DNA from 3 places in the Streptomyces sp. NPDC057302 genome. Region 1 is predicted to be linked to each of the others. Evidence: riboswitches for the same ligand, from Rfam matches in the RefSeq annotation. Region 1 holds a riboswitch; each other region holds the start of a gene.
What was found. Region 1 has a riboswitch for cobalamin ahead of ACFUPX_RS17735 (CoA-acylating methylmalonate-semialdehyde dehydrogenase). Riboswitches for the same ligand answer to the same signal wherever they lie in the genome.
Positions count from the first base shown of each region.

Region 1 (5,258 bases):
ACGGGGCGTAGGCGAGGCCGCGCGCGATGACGGGCGCCATGCCGTTCTCCACCCGGTAGAAGCCCTCGGCGGTGCGCTCGCCGGTGACGAACCGGGCGTCGCGCTCGTCGACGTCGCTGGTCAGCAGGTTCGCGGCGAGCGCGTCCGTGCGCGCCACGATCAGCGTCGGCACGTCGGCGATGTCGGCGGCCAGGCGGGCCGCGTTGAGGGTGCGGATGTGCTGGCCGGTGGGCACGAGCACCTTGCCGCCCAGGTGACCGCACTTCTTCTCCGAGGCCAGCTGGTCCTCGTAGTGGATGCCCGCGGCGCCCGCGGCGATCATCGCCTTGGTCAGCTCGAAGGCGTTGAGCGGGCCGCCGAAGCCCGCCTCGGCGTCGGCGACGATCGGCGCGAGCCAGTCGGTGGTGTCCTCGCCGCCCTCGGCGGTGGCGATCTGGTCGGCGCGCAGCAGCGCGTTGTTGATCCGACGGACCACCTGCGGCACCGAGTTGACCGGGTAGAGCGACTGGTCGGGGTAGGTGTGGCCGGCCTGGTTGGCGTCGGCGGCCACCTGCCAGCCGGACAGGTAGATCGCCTGAAGGCCGGCCTTGACCTGCTGGACGGCCTGGCCGCCGGTCAGGGCGCCGAGCGCGTGGATGTAGTCCTGCTCGTGCAGTTGGCGCCAGAGCCGCTCGGCGCCGCGCCGGGCGAGGGTGTGCTCCTCGCGGACGCTGCCGGAGAGCCTCACGACGTCATCGGCGGTGTAGGTGCGCTCGATCCCCTTCCACCGCTCGTCGCTCGCCCATCGCCGAGCCAGCTCCTGGGCCGTTGCCGCCGTCGTCCCTGCCTGTGCCATGACCGTCTCCTGGAAACTCGTGAACTCGTGAACTCGTGAACTGACGGAGCTCGTGAACTGTGCGAATGCCTGGCACTGAGTGCCGGGGTGGAAGGAAGGTGCGACCCGCCGGGTCCCTGGTGGGCAATCCGAGCAATGCTGCCGAGCCGGGCGGAGGGGTCGGGATCGCCGACGTCAGGGCATTGAGTCGTACCCCGTTCCCGATCCGCCCGACGGAGTCCGGCGGGCCGCGGTACGACTCTGGCACCGGCACTCAGTGCCAACAAGAAGGGAAAGGTGCCAACTTCTGCGCATCTTTTCCCGCCGTATTGCCAAGTCTGTTAATGCCGCGATCCGCGTTCGCGTGGCTACCATCGCGAGCAGTGCCGACGAGGGTGATCGTGACCGGACAGGAGCCACGGGTGAGCAAGACGTACGCGGGAGCACGGCTGCGCAGGCTGCGCGAGGAGCGCCGCATGAGCCAGGCCGACCTGGCCCGCACCCTGGCCATCTCGCCGAGCTACCTCAACCAGATGGAGCACGACTCCCGGCCGCTGACCGTGCCCGTACTGCTGCGGCTCACCGAGGCGTTCGGCGTCGACCCGGGCTTCTTCTCCGCGCGCGACACCAGCCGCCTGGTGGCCGACCTGCGGGACGCCCTCACCGGCGAGGTCTCCGCGGGACGGGTGTCCGCCTCCGACCTCTCGGACCTGGCGTCGCGCATGCCCGCCGTGGCGACGGTCCTGGTGGACCTGGGGCGACGGAACCAGCACCTCACCGAACAGCTCTCCGAGGCGGCCGAGGGGCGGGGGCCGGGAGCGGCGGCGCAACCCCGTTCCGCGCACGAGGAGATCCGTGAGTTCTTCTACCGGCGCCAGAACTACCTGCACGACATCGACCTGGCCGCCGAACAGTTCGCCGCCGAGATCGGGGTGCGCCCCGGCGAGGTCGTCCGCGCCTTGGCCGAGCGCCTCGCCGAGCGCCACGGGGTGCGCCTGGCCGCGGACGCCGGTCAACTCCTGCACCACTACGACCCGACGGCCCGGGTCCTGCACCTCTCCAGCCGGCTGCGCCCCGGCCAGCAGGCCTTCCGGATGGCCACCCAGCTCGCCCTGCTCGAATACGCGGACGAGGTCTCCGCGCTCGCGTCGGAGGACTTCGGCCAGGAGACCGCGGCCTGGCCGCTGGCCCGCATCGGCATCGCCAACTACTTCGCGGCGGCGCTGATCCTGCCCTACCGCCGCTTCCACGCCGCCGCCGAGGAGTTCCGCTACGACATCGAGCGCCTCACCGACCACTTCGGCCTCGGCTACGAGACGATCTGCCACCGTCTCAGCACCTTGCAGCGCTCCCGGCTGCGCGGTGTGCCCTTCTCCTTCGTCCGGGTCGACCGGGCGGGCAACATGTCCAAGCGGCAGTCCGCCACCGCGTTCCACTTCTCCCGCGCGGGCGGCACCTGCCCGCTGTGGAACGTGTACGAGGCGTTCCCCGCGCCCGGCCGCATCCACGTCCAGGTCGCCTCCATGCCGGACGGCCAGCGCTTCCTGTGGACCGCCCGCGCGGTCACCCGGCACCGCGGCGGCTGGGGCGAGCCCGGCAAGACGTTCGCCATCGGCCTCGGCTGCGAGATCCGGCACGCCGCACGGCTCGTCTACTCCGACGGGCTCGACCTCGCCAGCGCCTCGTCCGCCGTACCCATCGGCATGGGCTGTCGCCTCTGCGAACGCACCGACTGCCCCCAGCGTGCGGTGCCCCCGCTGGACCGGCGCCTGGCGATCGACGAGAACAGCAGCACCTTCGTGCCCTATCCCGTGGCCGGGGAGCAGCCGGGCACCGGCTGACGGTGGCGGGCCGGACCGGGCGTCCACGGCGTGGAGGGGTGGACTTACTAGGACGTCCAACTATATGTTCGTGGCACAAGGTCCGCGGTGCAGGGAAGCCGGTGTGAATCCGGCACGGTCCCGCCACTGTGACCGGGGAGTGTGCCGTCATCCACACGCCACTGGCGAGGTCTGCCGGGAAGGCGGGCGGCGCGCGCAGATCCGGGAGTCAGGATACCGGCCGCGGAATGTTCCGTGTTGTCCACGAGGATGGAGCAGACACGCATGGCACCGGTCCGTACCCACGACCCTGGTGATCCGGCGGAGCGCACACAACTCACCACGCGCTCATAGGACTTCGCGGCCCCCGGCGGTCTCCCCGTACGCCTGACGGCCCCGACGTCCGCTGTCCCACGGCTCGCACCGGCAGCGCACACACCCGTGCGCCCCGCAGGCGGCTCGCCGTGCCGTCCCCGGATCTCACCTGACGAGAGCAGGCACCCATGGTCCGTGAACTCACCCACTTCATCGGCGGCAAGCACACCGCCGGCACGTCGGGCCTCTTCGGCGACGTGTACGACCCCAACACCGGCACCGTCCAGGCCCGCGTACCGCTCGCGGGCCGCGCCGACACCGAGGCGGCGATCGCCGACGCGGTCACGGCGCAGCAGGAGTGGGGCAGTTGGAACCCGCAGCGGCGCGCCCGCGTCCTGCTCCGCTTCCTCCAGCTCGTCGAGGCCGAACGCGACTCCCTGGCGCGGCTGCTCTCCGCCGAGCACGGCAAGACCGTGGCCGACGCGCACGGCGACCTCCAACGCGGCCTGGAGGTCGTCGAGTTCGCCGCCGGGGCCCCGCATCTGCTCAAGGGCGAGTTCACCGACAACGCGGGCACCGGGATCGACGTGCACTCGCTGCGTGCCCCGATCGGCGTGGTCGCCGGGATCACCCCGTTCAACTTCCCCGCGATGATCCCGCTGTGGAAGGCCGCGCCCGCCCTGGCCTGCGGCAACGCGTTCATCCTCAAGCCCTCCGAGCGCGACCCGTCCGTACCCCTGCGCCTCGCCGAACTCTTCCTGGAGGCAGGCCTGCCGCCCGGCGTCCTGAACGTCGTCAACGGCGGCAAGGAGGCGGTCGACACCCTCCTGGAGGACCCCCGTGTCGGCGCGCTCGGCTTCGTCGGCTCCACTCCCGTCGCCGCGCACATCTACGCCACCGCCGCCGCCCACGGCAAGCGCGCCCAGTGCTTCGGCGGCGCCAAGAACCACATGATCGTCATGCCGGACGCCGACCTCGACCAGGCCGTCGACGCGCTCATCGGCGCCGGGTACGGCTCGGCGGGCGAGCGCTGCATGGCCATCTCGGTGGCCGTGCCCGTGGGCGAGGAGACCGCTGACAGGCTGGTCGCCGCGCTCAAGGAACGCATCGGCACGCTCCGCATCGGCCGCAGCGACGACCCGGACGCCGACTTCGGCCCCTTGGTGAGCAGGGACGCCCTCGACCGCGTCCGGCGCTACGTCGACATCGGCGTCAACGAAGGCGCGGAACTCGTCGTCGACGGACGGCAGTTCACCCTGGCCGGCCACGAGAACGGGTTCTTCGCCGGAGCGTCGCTCTTCGACCGGGTCAGCCCGCGGATGCGGGTCTACCGCGAGGAGATCTTCGGCCCCGTCCTGTGCGTCGTACGAGCCGCCGACTACGAGGAAGCCCTGCGCCTGCCCAGCGAGCACCCGTACGGAAACGGGGTCGCGATCTTCACCAGGGACGGCGACACCGCCCGCGACTTCACCCGCAGGGTCAACACCGGAATGGTCGGCGTCAACGTCCCCATCCCGGTCCCCGTGGCCTACCACACCTTCGGCGGCTGGAAGCGATCCGGCTTCGGCGACCTGAACCAGCACGGCCCGGACGCCATCCGCTTCTACACCCGCACCAAGACCGTCACCTCGCGCTGGCCCTCGGGGGCCAGGGAAGGCGCGAGCTTCACCCTGCCCACCATGGGATGAGCGCCATGACCACCACCTCGCTCACCCAGGACCAACAGGCCCTCGTCGAGACCACGCTCGACTTCGCGGAGGACCACCTGGCCCCCCGCGCCGTGCAGTGGGACCAGGACAAGCACTTCCCCCTGGACGTACTGCGCAAGGCGGCCGGGCTCGGGCTCGGCGGCGTCTACGTACGGGAGGACGCGGGAGGCAGCGGTCTCACCCGGGCCGACGGGGTCCTCGTCTTCGAGGCCCTCGCCTCCGGCTGCCCCTCCATCGCCGGCTACCTCTCCATCCACAACATGGTCGCCTGGATGATCGACGCCTACGGAGACCCGGGGCAACGGGCACGCTGGCTGCCCCGCCTGTGCTCCATGGACGATCTCGGCAGCTACTGCCTCACCGAACCGGGCGCCGGATCGGACGCCGGGTCCCTGCGCACCCGGGCGGTCCGCGACGGCGGCGGCTACGTCCTCAGCGGCGTCAAGCAGTTCATCTCCGGCGCGGGAGCCGCGCAGGTGTACGTCGTCATGGCGCGCACCGGTGAGGAAGGCCCCGGGGGCATCTCCGCGTTCGTCGTCGACCGGGACGACCCCGGGCTCTCGTTCGGCCCCGACGAGAAGAAGATGGGCTGGAACGCCC
Region 1 covers NZ_JBHUZJ010000021.1:87,697-92,954, forward strand. The annotation lists gene aceA (isocitrate lyase) at 1-835, opposite strand, end outside; gene ACFUPX_RS17730 (short-chain fatty acyl-CoA regulator family protein) at 1,237-2,655, shown strand; cobalamin riboswitch at 2,710-2,895, shown strand; gene ACFUPX_RS17735 (CoA-acylating methylmalonate-semialdehyde dehydrogenase) at 3,138-4,637, shown strand; gene ACFUPX_RS17740 (acyl-CoA dehydrogenase family protein) at 4,643-5,258, shown strand, end outside.

Region 2 (5,258 bases), on a different contig from region 1:
CCGCCGCGGGTCTCGCCGATCGCCTCCACCTCGCCGGGTAGCGGCTCGGGAACGAAGTCGAGAACTCAGCCTCGCAGGAAGCGGATCGACGGGCGCGGCTCCTGACCGTCCTCGTCCGTCGTCGTCACCACCGCCCGTACCCCGTACACCTTCGCGATCAGCTCCTGCGTGATCACCTCGGCCGGTGTGCCCGACGCGTACGCCACACCCTCGCGCAGGACCAGCAGGTGGTCGCAGAACATGGCCGCCAGGTTCAGGTCGTGCAGGGCGATCACGCTGGTCAGGGGGAGGTCCGCCACCAGGGAGAGCAGGTCCAACTGGTGCTGGATGTCCAGGTGGTTGGTCGGTTCGTCCAGGAGGAGTTCCTGCGGGCTCTGGGCCAACGCCCTTGCTATCTGGACCCGTTGGCGTTCGCCGCCGGACAGGGTGTGCCAGGACTGACCCGCACGGTCGGCGAGACCGGTGCGGGTCAGGGCCTCGCGCACCGCCGCGTCGTCCTGGGGCGTGCCGGGCGACCACGCTCTGCGGTGCGGGATGCGGCCCAGGCGTACGACCTCCTCCACCGACAGCTCGACCTGCGTGGCGGCGCCCTGGTCCACCACCGCCACGCGGCGGGCCACCGTGCGGCGGCCGACGTCCCGCAGCGGGCGGCCGTCCAGGGTGACCACTCCTGAAGCCGGGGCCAGGACGCCCGCGAGGATGCGCAGGAGGGTGGACTTGCCCGAGCCGTTCGGGCCGAGCAGGCCGACCGTCGCTCCGGGCGGCGGGGCCAGGGTCACTCCGTCGACGATGAGACGGCCGCCCGCCTCTCTGCTCACCCGGTCCGCGCGCAGGCCGGGTCCGGTTCGCAGATCGTGTGCGGTCACGTCGTCCTCCGTGTGCGGTAGAGGACCAGGACGAACGCCGGGACGCCGATCAGGGACGTCACCACCCCGACCGGGACCTCCTGCGGATCCAGGACCGTGCGGGCCAGCGTGTCCACCCACACCAGGAACACCGCGCCCGCGAGCGCCGTCACCGGGAGCAGCCTCGCGTGCCCGGAGCCGACCAGGGCGCGGGCCGCGTGCGGCAGGACCAGGCCCACGAAGCCGATGGCGCCCGCGCTGCTGACCAGGGCCGCCGTCAGCAGGGCCGTGACGCAGAGCAGGATCAGCCGGGTGCGGGCCACGTGGACGCCCAGTGTCGCCGCCGCGTCCTGGCCGAAGACGAACGCGTCCAGGGTGCGGGCGTGCGCCAGGCAGATCGCGAGGGCCACGAGGAGCACCGCCCCGCACATCCAGACGTCCGTCCAGCCCACCCCGCTCAACGAGCCGAGCAGCCAGAACAGGACACCGCGCGTCGTCTCCGCGTCCCCCGCCGTGAGGATCACGAACGAGGTGAGCGCGGAGAAGAGCTGCATCGCCGCCACCCCGGACAGGATCACCCGGTCGACGCTCCCGCCCAGGGTGTGGCTGAGCAGCAGGACCAGGGCGAACGAGCAGAGGGCTCCCACGAAGGCGCCCGCCGAGATCGACACCACTCCCCCGCCGACCCCCAGGACGACGATCGCGACCGCGCCCGTGGACGCCCCGGAGGAGACGCCGAGCACGAAGGGGTCGGCGAGCGGGTTGCGCAGGAGGGACTGGAGGACCGTCCCGCAGACCGCGAGGCCCGCGCCGCAGACCGCGGCCAGGAGCGTGCGCGGCATGCGCAGGTTCCAGACGATGCCGTCCCGGATGGGCGTCAGCGTCGCCTCTCCCCAGCCGAGGTGGGCCGCGAGCGCCGACCACACGTCCGGTACGGAGATGTCGGCGGGGCCGATCGTGACGGCCACCGCCACGGAGAGGACGAGGGCGGCGAGACCGGCCGTCCAGAGCAGGGTGCCGCGCATGCCGCCCGGGAGGGCTCGCGTCACTTGGTGAGCCCGAACTCACGCAGCGCGTCGGCGACTTGCTCCACGCCGTCCACCGTGCGGATCGTCGGGTTCATGGCCTGGCCGCTCAGCAGTACGTACCGCTTCTTCTTCACGGCGGTCAGGTTCTTGGTGACCGGGTTGGACTCCAGGAACGCGATCTTCTTCTTCGCGCTCTCCGCCGTCTGCGACTTGCGGGTGAGGTCGCCGATGACCAGGACGTCGGGGTCGCGGTCGGCCACCGTCTCCCAGTTGATCTGGGGCCACTCCTCGCGGGTGTCGTCGAAGACGTTCTTCACGCCCAGCTCGCGGGTGATGATGCCCGGCGCCCCGCAGCAGCCGGCGATGTAGGGGGCGTCGGAGTTGGCGAACCAGTAGAGGAGCTTCGTGCCCGAGGCGTCGGCGTCCTTGACGGTCTTGGTGGCCTTGGCCACCCGGCCCTTGAGGTCGCCGATCAGGCGTTCGCCGCGCTTCTCGACCCCGAAGGCCCGGGAGAGGTCCCGGACCTCGCCGTACACCGTGTCCATGGTCAGTGTCTTGACGCGGCTGCCGTCGCCGTCGCCGCTGTTGTCCTTGCCCGCGCAGTCGGAGGGCGAGACATAGGCGGGTACGCCGAGTTCGGCGAACTTGGCGCGGTCGGCGACGCCGCCCTTGCTGACCGTGGCCAGGAAGGAGGCGGTGACGAAGTCCGGTTCCTGGGCGAGGACCTTCTCGAAGGAGGGGTAGCTGTCGGCGAGCCGGTCGACCTTGGCGTTGTCCTTCTCCAGGCCCTTGAGCACGGGGTCCGTCCAGGTGCCGGTGCCCGCCATGCGGTCCGCGAGGCCGAGGGAGAGCAGGATCTCGGTGGAGCCCTGGTCGAGGGAGACGGCCCGCTGCGGGGGCGCCTTGATCTCCGCCTTCTTGCCGCAGGAGGAGAGGGTGAGGGGGTAGCCGTCAGCCTGCTTGGCCGCGGAGTCCGACGAGCCGGACGGGCCGCCGGACGAGCCGCAGGCGCTCAGGGTGACGGCCATGGCTGTGGCGAGGAAGCCGGACACGCCGGACATACGAACACGACGGGCTGTGGAGGACACACGATCCCTTGAGTCTCACGGCTCATACGCGGAGCCTGGCCTGCTTCGTCACCTCCGCCGCTCGGTGCGCGGGCGAAGGCGCCAGCAGGTCTTCGGACTCGGGGATCAGCCGGACGGGACGCCTTCCCAGGCGTCCGTGGACGCCCAGTGGCCGTGGCCCCGCCCGTCCCCCCTCACCGCTGCGCGTCAGTTCCGGATTCGCACCGGATTCCCTGGCCCTGGTGTGGGTCGACTGGCGTCCGCAAGCTATCACGCGAGGTCAGGAGGCCCGGTCGGGCCTCGGAGCGCCACGGTACGTACCGAACGACCACTTGTTGCCCTCGGGGTCGGCGATCGCGAACTCCCGGCTGCCGTACGGCTGGTCCTCGATCTCGCGGATGATCTCGACCCCGGCGGCGCTGAGCCGCTGGTAGAGGTCGTCCACGTGGTCGGTCACGACGTACGCGCCGAAGGTGCCCGGCTTCAGGCACCAGGCCTGGGACTTCTCGTCGTACGAGCCGAGCATGACGGCTCCGCCCTCGGGCCAGTCGAGCTCGGCGTGGGCCACGCGGTCGCCGTCCTCGTAGACGGCGGTCCGCAGGAAGCCGACCGTGCCGACCAGGAAGTCGATCAAGGCGGGGGCATCGTGGGCCTGGAGCGACGGCCAGACGTCGGGGGCGCGCCCGCCGGAGGAAGGCGTCGTGGAATCGGAGGCGGAAGCGGAGGCGGAGTCGGGGGCGGACGGGGACTTCGGCTGGTTCTCGGTGGTGTTCATGGGTCCTACTCTTCGCCCCCCGCACCGCTCCCGGCTTGGATATTCCGGCACTCTTCGGCCAGCCAGCCGCTGGGGCTCACTCCGGTGTACTGCCGGAAGTCCCGCACCAGGTGGGAATGGTCGTAGTAGCCGCAGTCGGCGGCGACGCGCGCCAGGTCGGGAGCGGCGCCCGCGGCCACCGAGCGCGCGACGGCGTTGCGGGCGCGCTGGAACCGCATGAGGCGCCCCGCCTGCTTGGGGCTCAGGCCCGTCTCCGCGCGAAAGAGCGTGGTGAGGCGGCGCTCGCTGAGCGCGACGTGCCGGGAGAGGCCGCGCAGGGTGCCGACGCCCTGGTGCCTGGCCAGCCAGGCCCAGGCCTCGGCGACCTCGGGGCGTACGGATCCGGCGGCGTCGTCGGCGGCCACGCGCTGCCTCAAATAGGCGGACAGGGAGGCGAACCGCTCCTCCCAGCCGCCCTGCTCGCACAGCAGCTCCCGTACGTCGGCGGCGCGGCGCCCCAGCACCTGCGCGCCGCACGTCACCAGGTCGCCCGCCAGCTCCGAAGCCGGTACGCCGAACAGGGCGCGGGCGGCCAGCGGGTGCACGGCGAGCTGGATGCCCGCCTCGTGCTCGGGCCTGACGACGTACGCCGGGGACTGGTGCAGGCCGCCGACGACGATGTCCGTGCGGGACGCCTCGGGGCCGCCCGCGTGCTCGGGGCTGTCGCCGGTGACGACGGGGCCGTCCAGCGAGAAGATCAGCGTCAGGTACGGGGAGGGCAGACCGCGGTGGAGTCCCGGCTGCTCGCCCACCGTGCGGTAGCCGACGGCGGACACCACCATGCCGTCGAGCCGCGGAGCGGCCCGCACGAACTCCCGGGAGACGGTCTCCATGCCTACCAGTATGCGACGGGCGGCCCTTCGAAGCAGGCCCCGGGCCCGCCGGCCGTCTGACGTGCCTACCCGCGCACGGGCGTCCCATGCCCGTTCCGTCCGGTGATGTCGATCATGGGAATTACCGGCCGGGCCCCATACGATGACCCGCCGCTCCGGACGGGGCGCGGACCGCTCTCAGGGGGCACACGAACATGGCAGTAAAGGCAAAGAGCAAGCTGGCCGTACTCGGCACGGCGGGCGCGCTCACCGCGGCCGTACTCGCGGGGACGGCCCTGTGGCCCAGCACGGACGCCACGGCCGCGGACGCCTCCACGACGACCGCGAAGACAGCGAAGACCGCCGCCGAGCTGAAGCACTGGCCCAAGCCGGTCGCGAAGAAGCTGGGCAAGGTCATCGCGAAGAACGAGCGCAAGGGCGCGTACGCCGTCTTCGACGCGGACAACACGACGTACCGCAACGACCTGGAGGAGTCCCTCCTGCCCTTCCTGGAGATGAAGGGGGTCCTGACCCGCAAGTCGATGGACCCGTCACTGAAGATCATCCCCTTCAAGGACACGAAGAAGCACAAGGAGAGCCTCTACAGCTACTACCTCCGGCTCTGCGACATCGACGACCAGGTCTCCTATCCGTGGGCCGCGCAGATCTTCTCCGGATTCACGCTCAAGGAG
Region 2 covers NZ_JBHUZJ010000130.1:1,515-6,772, forward strand. The annotation lists gene ACFUPX_RS42345 (MBL fold metallo-hydrolase) at 1-41, shown strand, start outside; gene ACFUPX_RS42350 (ABC transporter ATP-binding protein) at 66-866, opposite strand; gene ACFUPX_RS42355 (FecCD family ABC transporter permease) at 863-1,870, opposite strand; gene ACFUPX_RS42360 (ABC transporter substrate-binding protein) at 1,891-2,934, opposite strand; cobalamin riboswitch at 3,027-3,213, opposite strand; gene ACFUPX_RS42365 (VOC family protein) at 3,221-3,715, opposite strand; gene ACFUPX_RS42370 (helix-turn-helix domain-containing protein) at 3,721-4,587, opposite strand; gene ACFUPX_RS42375 (haloacid dehalogenase-like hydrolase) at 4,782-5,258, shown strand, end outside.
Region 2: it holds a riboswitch for cobalamin, as region 1 does, so the genes downstream of both, ACFUPX_RS42360 (ABC transporter substrate-binding protein) here and ACFUPX_RS17735 (CoA-acylating methylmalonate-semialdehyde dehydrogenase) in region 1, are expected to answer to the same signal.

Region 3 (5,258 bases), on a different contig from region 1:
AGGATCGTGCAGCCGGGCGTCAACCGCCCGTCCTTCTCCGCCTGTTCGACCATGTGCAGCGCCGGGCGGTCCTTGATGGAGCCGGTCGGGTTCCGGTCCTCCAGCTTCGCCCAGATGCGGACGTCGTCGGAGGGGGAGAGGCGCGGCAGGCGGACGAGGGGCGTGTTGCCCACGGCCGCCAGCGGGGAGTCGTAGCGAGGCATCCGCGATCAGACCATGCCGCCGGCCACGGCCGGGAGGATCGTGACGCTGTCGCCGTCCGTGAGCTTGGTGGTGATGCCGTCCAGGAAGCGGACGTCCTCGTCGTTCAGGTACACGTTCACGAAGCGGCGCAGTTTGTCGCCGTTCGCCGGGTCGATGAGCCGCTCGGCGATGCCCGCGTGCCGCGAGTCGAGGTCGGTGAAGAGCTCGGCGAGGGTGTCACCGCTGCCCTCGACGGCCTTGGCGCCGTCGGTGTAGGTGCGGAGGATGGTCGGGATGCGGACCTCGATGGCCATGGCGGGGAGCTCCTGTCGGGAGAAGTCACGTGGGTGGGCGCGCGGCGGCCCGGTGGTGCGGGTACGTAAGTTCGGGTGCGTGAGGCTCTGCTGCGCAGGGCGCTACGCGGGGTGGCGCCGCGGCTCACGGCCGTACGGCGGCGGCGGTCAGCGCGAACAGATCGCGCTGGAAAGCCTGCACAAATCGACGTGCAGACGCGCAACGAGCAGCATGCCCGGCATCTTGTCGCTCACGTCGTGGGGAACCATGCGGTCATCGTATCGATTCCCGGTCCGGGTTCTGGAATGTGATCTCGCATGGTGGACGGATTGCGTCCATCACCTGGATGGCGGGAGATACGTGACCGTCGGCGCCCCGGTCACGGGGTGCACCGAGACCTCCGCCGTGACCCCGTACACCTCGGCGAGGAGCTCGCTGGTCAGGACCTCCTTCGGCGGTCCCGACGCGACGAGGCGGCCCGCGTCGAGCACGTACAGACGATCGCAGTAGTACGCGGCCAGATTCAGGTCGTGCAGGGCCAGGAGATTCGTCGTGCCGAGGTCGCGGACCAGGGAGAGGATCTCCAGCTGGTAGCGGATGTCCAGGTGGTTGGTCGGTTCGTCCAGGACCAGGACCCCGGGCTCCTGCACCAGCGCCCTCGCCACCAGGGCGCGCTGGCGCTCGCCGCCGGAGAGCCCGGCGAAGGCGCGGTGGGCGAGATCGGCGGCCCCGACCCGCTCCAGGGCCTCGCCGACCAGGGCGGCGTCCCGCGCGGTGTCCGCCTCCCAGAAGCGCTTGTGCGGGGAGCGGCCCATGGCGACGATCTGCCGGACGGTGAGCTCGAAGCCGGTGTGCCCGTCCTGCGGGACGGTGGCGATGCGGCGGGCGCGGTCCTTGGCCGAGCGGGCCGCGAGGTCGTCGCCGTCCAGGAGCACGCGCCCGCCGGTGGGCGTGAGGGTGCCGTAGACGCAGCGCAGGAGGGTGGTCTTGCCGCTGCCGTTGGGGCCGACCAGGCCGACGGTCTCGCCTCGGGCGGCGTGCAGGGTGACGTCGTCGACGAGGGGCTTCCCACCTGTGCGGTAGGTGAGGGACTCGGCGGTCAGGGTCGCCGCGGGGTTGCTCACGCGGTCGCCTCCGTACGGTTCCTTCGCAGCATCCAGAGGAAGAACGGGCCGCCCGTCAGCGCCGTCAGGACGCCGACCGGGATGTCCTGCGGGGCCGCGACCGTGCGCGCGGCGAGGTCGGCCGCCACCAGGAACACCGCGCCCATCAGGGCCACCACCGGCAGGAGCGCCCGGTGGGCGGCGCCGACCAGCATCCGGGCCGCGTGCGGCACCATCAGGCCGACGAAGCCGATGGCTCCGCTGTAGGCGACGAGTACGCCGGTCAGGAGCGAGGCGAGGACGAAGACGGCGGCGCGGAAGCGGGCCGTGTCCAGGCCGAGGACGGTGGCGCCCTCCTCGCCGACCAGGAGCAGGTCCAGGGGGCGGGCCAGGGCGACGAGCAGCGCCGTGCCCACGATCAGGGCGGCGCCGGGCAGGGCGAGCATGTCCCAGCGGGCGCTGCCGAGTCCGCCGAGCGTCCAGTACAGGACTTCCTTCAGGTGGTCCGTGCTGTCGGCCATGATCAGGATCAGGCTGGTCAGGGCGGAGAGGATGTACGAGACGGCCACTCCGGCCAGGATCAGGCGCCCGGTGGCGAAGCCCCCGCCTCCCGACCTCGCCAGGGTGTAGACGACGAGCAGGGAGAGCAGGGCGCCCACGAAGGCGGCGGCCGGGATGGTGACGGTGGTGGCCAGGCCCGTGCCGATGCCGAAGGCGCTGCCGAGGACGATGACGGCGACGGCTCCGGCGGAGGCGCCGGAGGAGACACCGAGCAGGAACGGGTCGGCCAGGGGGTTCCTGACCAGGGCCTGGAGGACGGTGCCGATGACGGCGAGGCCCGCGCCTACGGCCGCGCCGAGCAGGACCCGGGGTAGGCGGACGTCCAGCACGATCGTGCGGAACGGGGAGGGCTCCGCGCGGCCGGTGAGGATCTCCAGGACGTCGGCCGGGGGTATCCGAACCGAGCCCAGGACCAGGCCTGCGACGACCGCCGCCGCGAGGGCTGTCAGCAGCCCGGCGACGACGGTGCCGTACCGCAGCCTTACCCTCGCCGCGGACCGGTTGCCGTCGATCACCGGCTCCGCCGAATTCGTCCTCAAACGCCGGACGGCCTGAGGATTCACAGCTGGTCCGCCAGCTTTTCCACCGCCCCCGGTGCCCTCACCCCCACCACCGTGTCCGACAGCGGAAGGACCGCGAAGCGCTTGTGCTTGATGGCGGGGACGTCCGCGAGGACCGGGTCGTCCAGGAGGCGCTTCTTCTTCTGGGCGACCGTCGTGCCGCCGTAGTCGAGGATCACGATCATCTCGGGCTTGCGGTCGACCACCGACTCCCAGGACGCGTCGCCGAAGGACTTGTCCAGGTCGGCGAAGACGTTGCGCCCGCCCGCCCGTTCGATGATGTCGTTGCCGATGCCACGGCCGCCCGCAGTGAACGCGGTCTTGTCCCCGCTGTCGTAGACGAAGACCGGGACCCGCTTCTTGGACTTCAGCTTCTTCGCCGTGGCGGACAGCCGGCGCTCGGCGTCGCCCACCCACTCGTCCGCCCGCTGCCGCACCCCGAACGTGCTGCCGACCTCGCGGACCTCCTTGTAGACGTCGTCCATCGACACGGGCCGCTTCGCGCAGCCCTCGACGTTGAGGCGGCTCTCGACGCCGGACTTGGCCAGGGCCTTGCGGCTGCGGCCATCGCCCGCCTGGAACGCGCTCGCGTAGCCGCCGTAGACGAAGTCGGGGTTCGCGGCCAGGAGCTTCTCGTACGAGGGGTACTCCTTGGCGATGACCGGGGTGTCCGCGTACGCCTTCGCGTACTTCGGCAGCACCTTGTCGTCCAGGTACGCCGTGCCCGCGAGGCGGTCCTTCAGGCCCAGCTCCAGCATCACTTCCGTCGCGTGCTGGTTCATCGTCACGGCGCGCTCGGGGGGTGCTTCGTACGTCGTCTTCACGCCGCAGTTCGTGACCGTGTAGGGGAAGCCGGGGGCCTTCGCGGCGGGCTTTTCCGAAGCGGGGTCCGCGGCGGACGAGCAGGCGGCGAGCGGGACGAGCAGGGCCGCGGCGGCGAGCAGGCGTATGGGGCGGGGCATGGCTGGGCTGCCTCCTCCAGGGGATTCCGCGTCCCCTGCGTCGTGGGAGAAGAAGGCGGCAGGTCAGTTCCTGACTGCCCCGCCCGCGAAGGGTGGGGTCACAGTGGCGGGACCGTGCCGGATTCGCACCGGCTTCCTGGGCCCTGCCGCCTCAAAGGTGAAGCTCAGTATGCCTGGACGATCTCGACCTTCTCCTCGGTGACCTCCGCGTCCACGATCCGGAAGGAGCGGAACTGGAACTCGCCCGCGTCGTCGGCGTCGGCCGTGGAGACCAGGACGTAGTGGGCGCCGGGCTCGTTGGCGTACGAGATGTCCGTGCGCGAGGGGTAGGCCTCGGTCGCCGTGTGCGAGTGGTAGACGATCACCGGCTCCTCGTCGCGGTCGTCCATCTCGCGGTAGAGCTTGAGGAGGTCGGTCGAGTCGAACTCGTAGAACGTGGGCGAGCGGGCCGCGTTCAGCATCGGGATGAAGCGCTCGGGGCGGCCGGTGCCCTCCGGGCCCGCGACCACACCGCAGGCCTCGTCGGGGTGGTCCTGGCGCGCGTGCGCGACGATCTGGTCGTGGAGGGCCTGGGTGAGGGTCAGCATGGCAGCCAGGATAAGCAGAAGGGCCGGTCCGTACCGAAGAGTGGTACGGACCGGCCCACATGCTGGGATCAGGCGTTACGGCGCTACTTCTGCACCGTGTCCTGCGGCTCGGCCTCGCCGCCGCCCGTGGACTGCGCGTTGCCGCGCTTCTGCATGACCAGGTAGCCGACGCCGAGGATCAGGGCCCACACCGGAGCCGCGTAGAGCGAGATCCGGGCGTCCTTGTCGATACCCATCATCACGATGACCATGGCGATGAAGGCGAGGGCGAACCAGCTCGTGTACGGCGCTCCCGGCGCCCGGAAGGTGGACTGCGGCAGCTCGCCGCGGTCGGCCTTGCGGCGGTACTTGATCTGGCAGACCAGGATCATGATCCAGGCCCACATGCCGGAGATGGTAGCGAAGGAGACGACGTAGTTGAACGCCTCGCCCGGCCACTGGTAGTTGATCCAGACGCCGACCAGCATCAGCGCGGCGGAGAAGGTGGTGCCGACCAGGGGCAGGCCGTTCTTCGTGAGCTTGGTGAAGAACTTCGGGCCCTGCCCGTTGAGCGCCAGGTCGCGCAGCATGCGGCCGGTGGAGTACATACCGGAGTTGCAGGAGGAGAGCGCGGCCGTCAGGACGACGAAGTTGACGATCGCGGCGCCGACGCCGAGGCCCATCTTGTCGAAGGCGGCGACGAACGGCGAGACGCCCGGCACGAACTCCGTCCACGGCACGACCGAGAGGATCATGATGAGCGCGCCGACGTAGAAGACGGCGATGCGCCACGGCACGGTGTTGATGGCCTTGGGCAGGACGGTCTTCGGGTCCTTGGACTCCCCCGCGGTGACGCCGACGAGCTCGACGGCGAGGAAGGCGAACATCACGATCTGGAGCGTCATCAGCGTCGAGCCGATGCCGTTGGGGAAGAAGCCGCCCTGGTCCCACAGGTGGGAGACGGAAGCGGTGTCACCGGCGTCGGAGAAGCCGATGGTGAGGATTCCGGCGCAGATCAGGATCATGCCG
Region 3 covers NZ_JBHUZJ010000058.1:7,533-12,790, forward strand. The annotation lists gene ACFUPX_RS30960 (PLP-dependent cysteine synthase family protein) at 1-203, opposite strand, end outside; gene ACFUPX_RS30965 (MoaD/ThiS family protein) at 210-497, opposite strand; gene ACFUPX_RS30970 (putative leader peptide) at 645-746, opposite strand; gene ACFUPX_RS30975 (ABC transporter ATP-binding protein) at 816-1,601, opposite strand; gene ACFUPX_RS30980 (FecCD family ABC transporter permease) at 1,598-2,653, opposite strand; gene ACFUPX_RS30985 (ABC transporter substrate-binding protein) at 2,701-3,663, opposite strand; cobalamin riboswitch at 3,707-3,832, opposite strand; gene ACFUPX_RS30990 (Mov34/MPN/PAD-1 family protein) at 3,828-4,250, opposite strand; gene ACFUPX_RS30995 (amino acid permease) at 4,334-5,258, opposite strand, start outside.
Region 3: it holds a riboswitch for cobalamin, as region 1 does, so the genes downstream of both, ACFUPX_RS30985 (ABC transporter substrate-binding protein) here and ACFUPX_RS17735 (CoA-acylating methylmalonate-semialdehyde dehydrogenase) in region 1, are expected to answer to the same signal.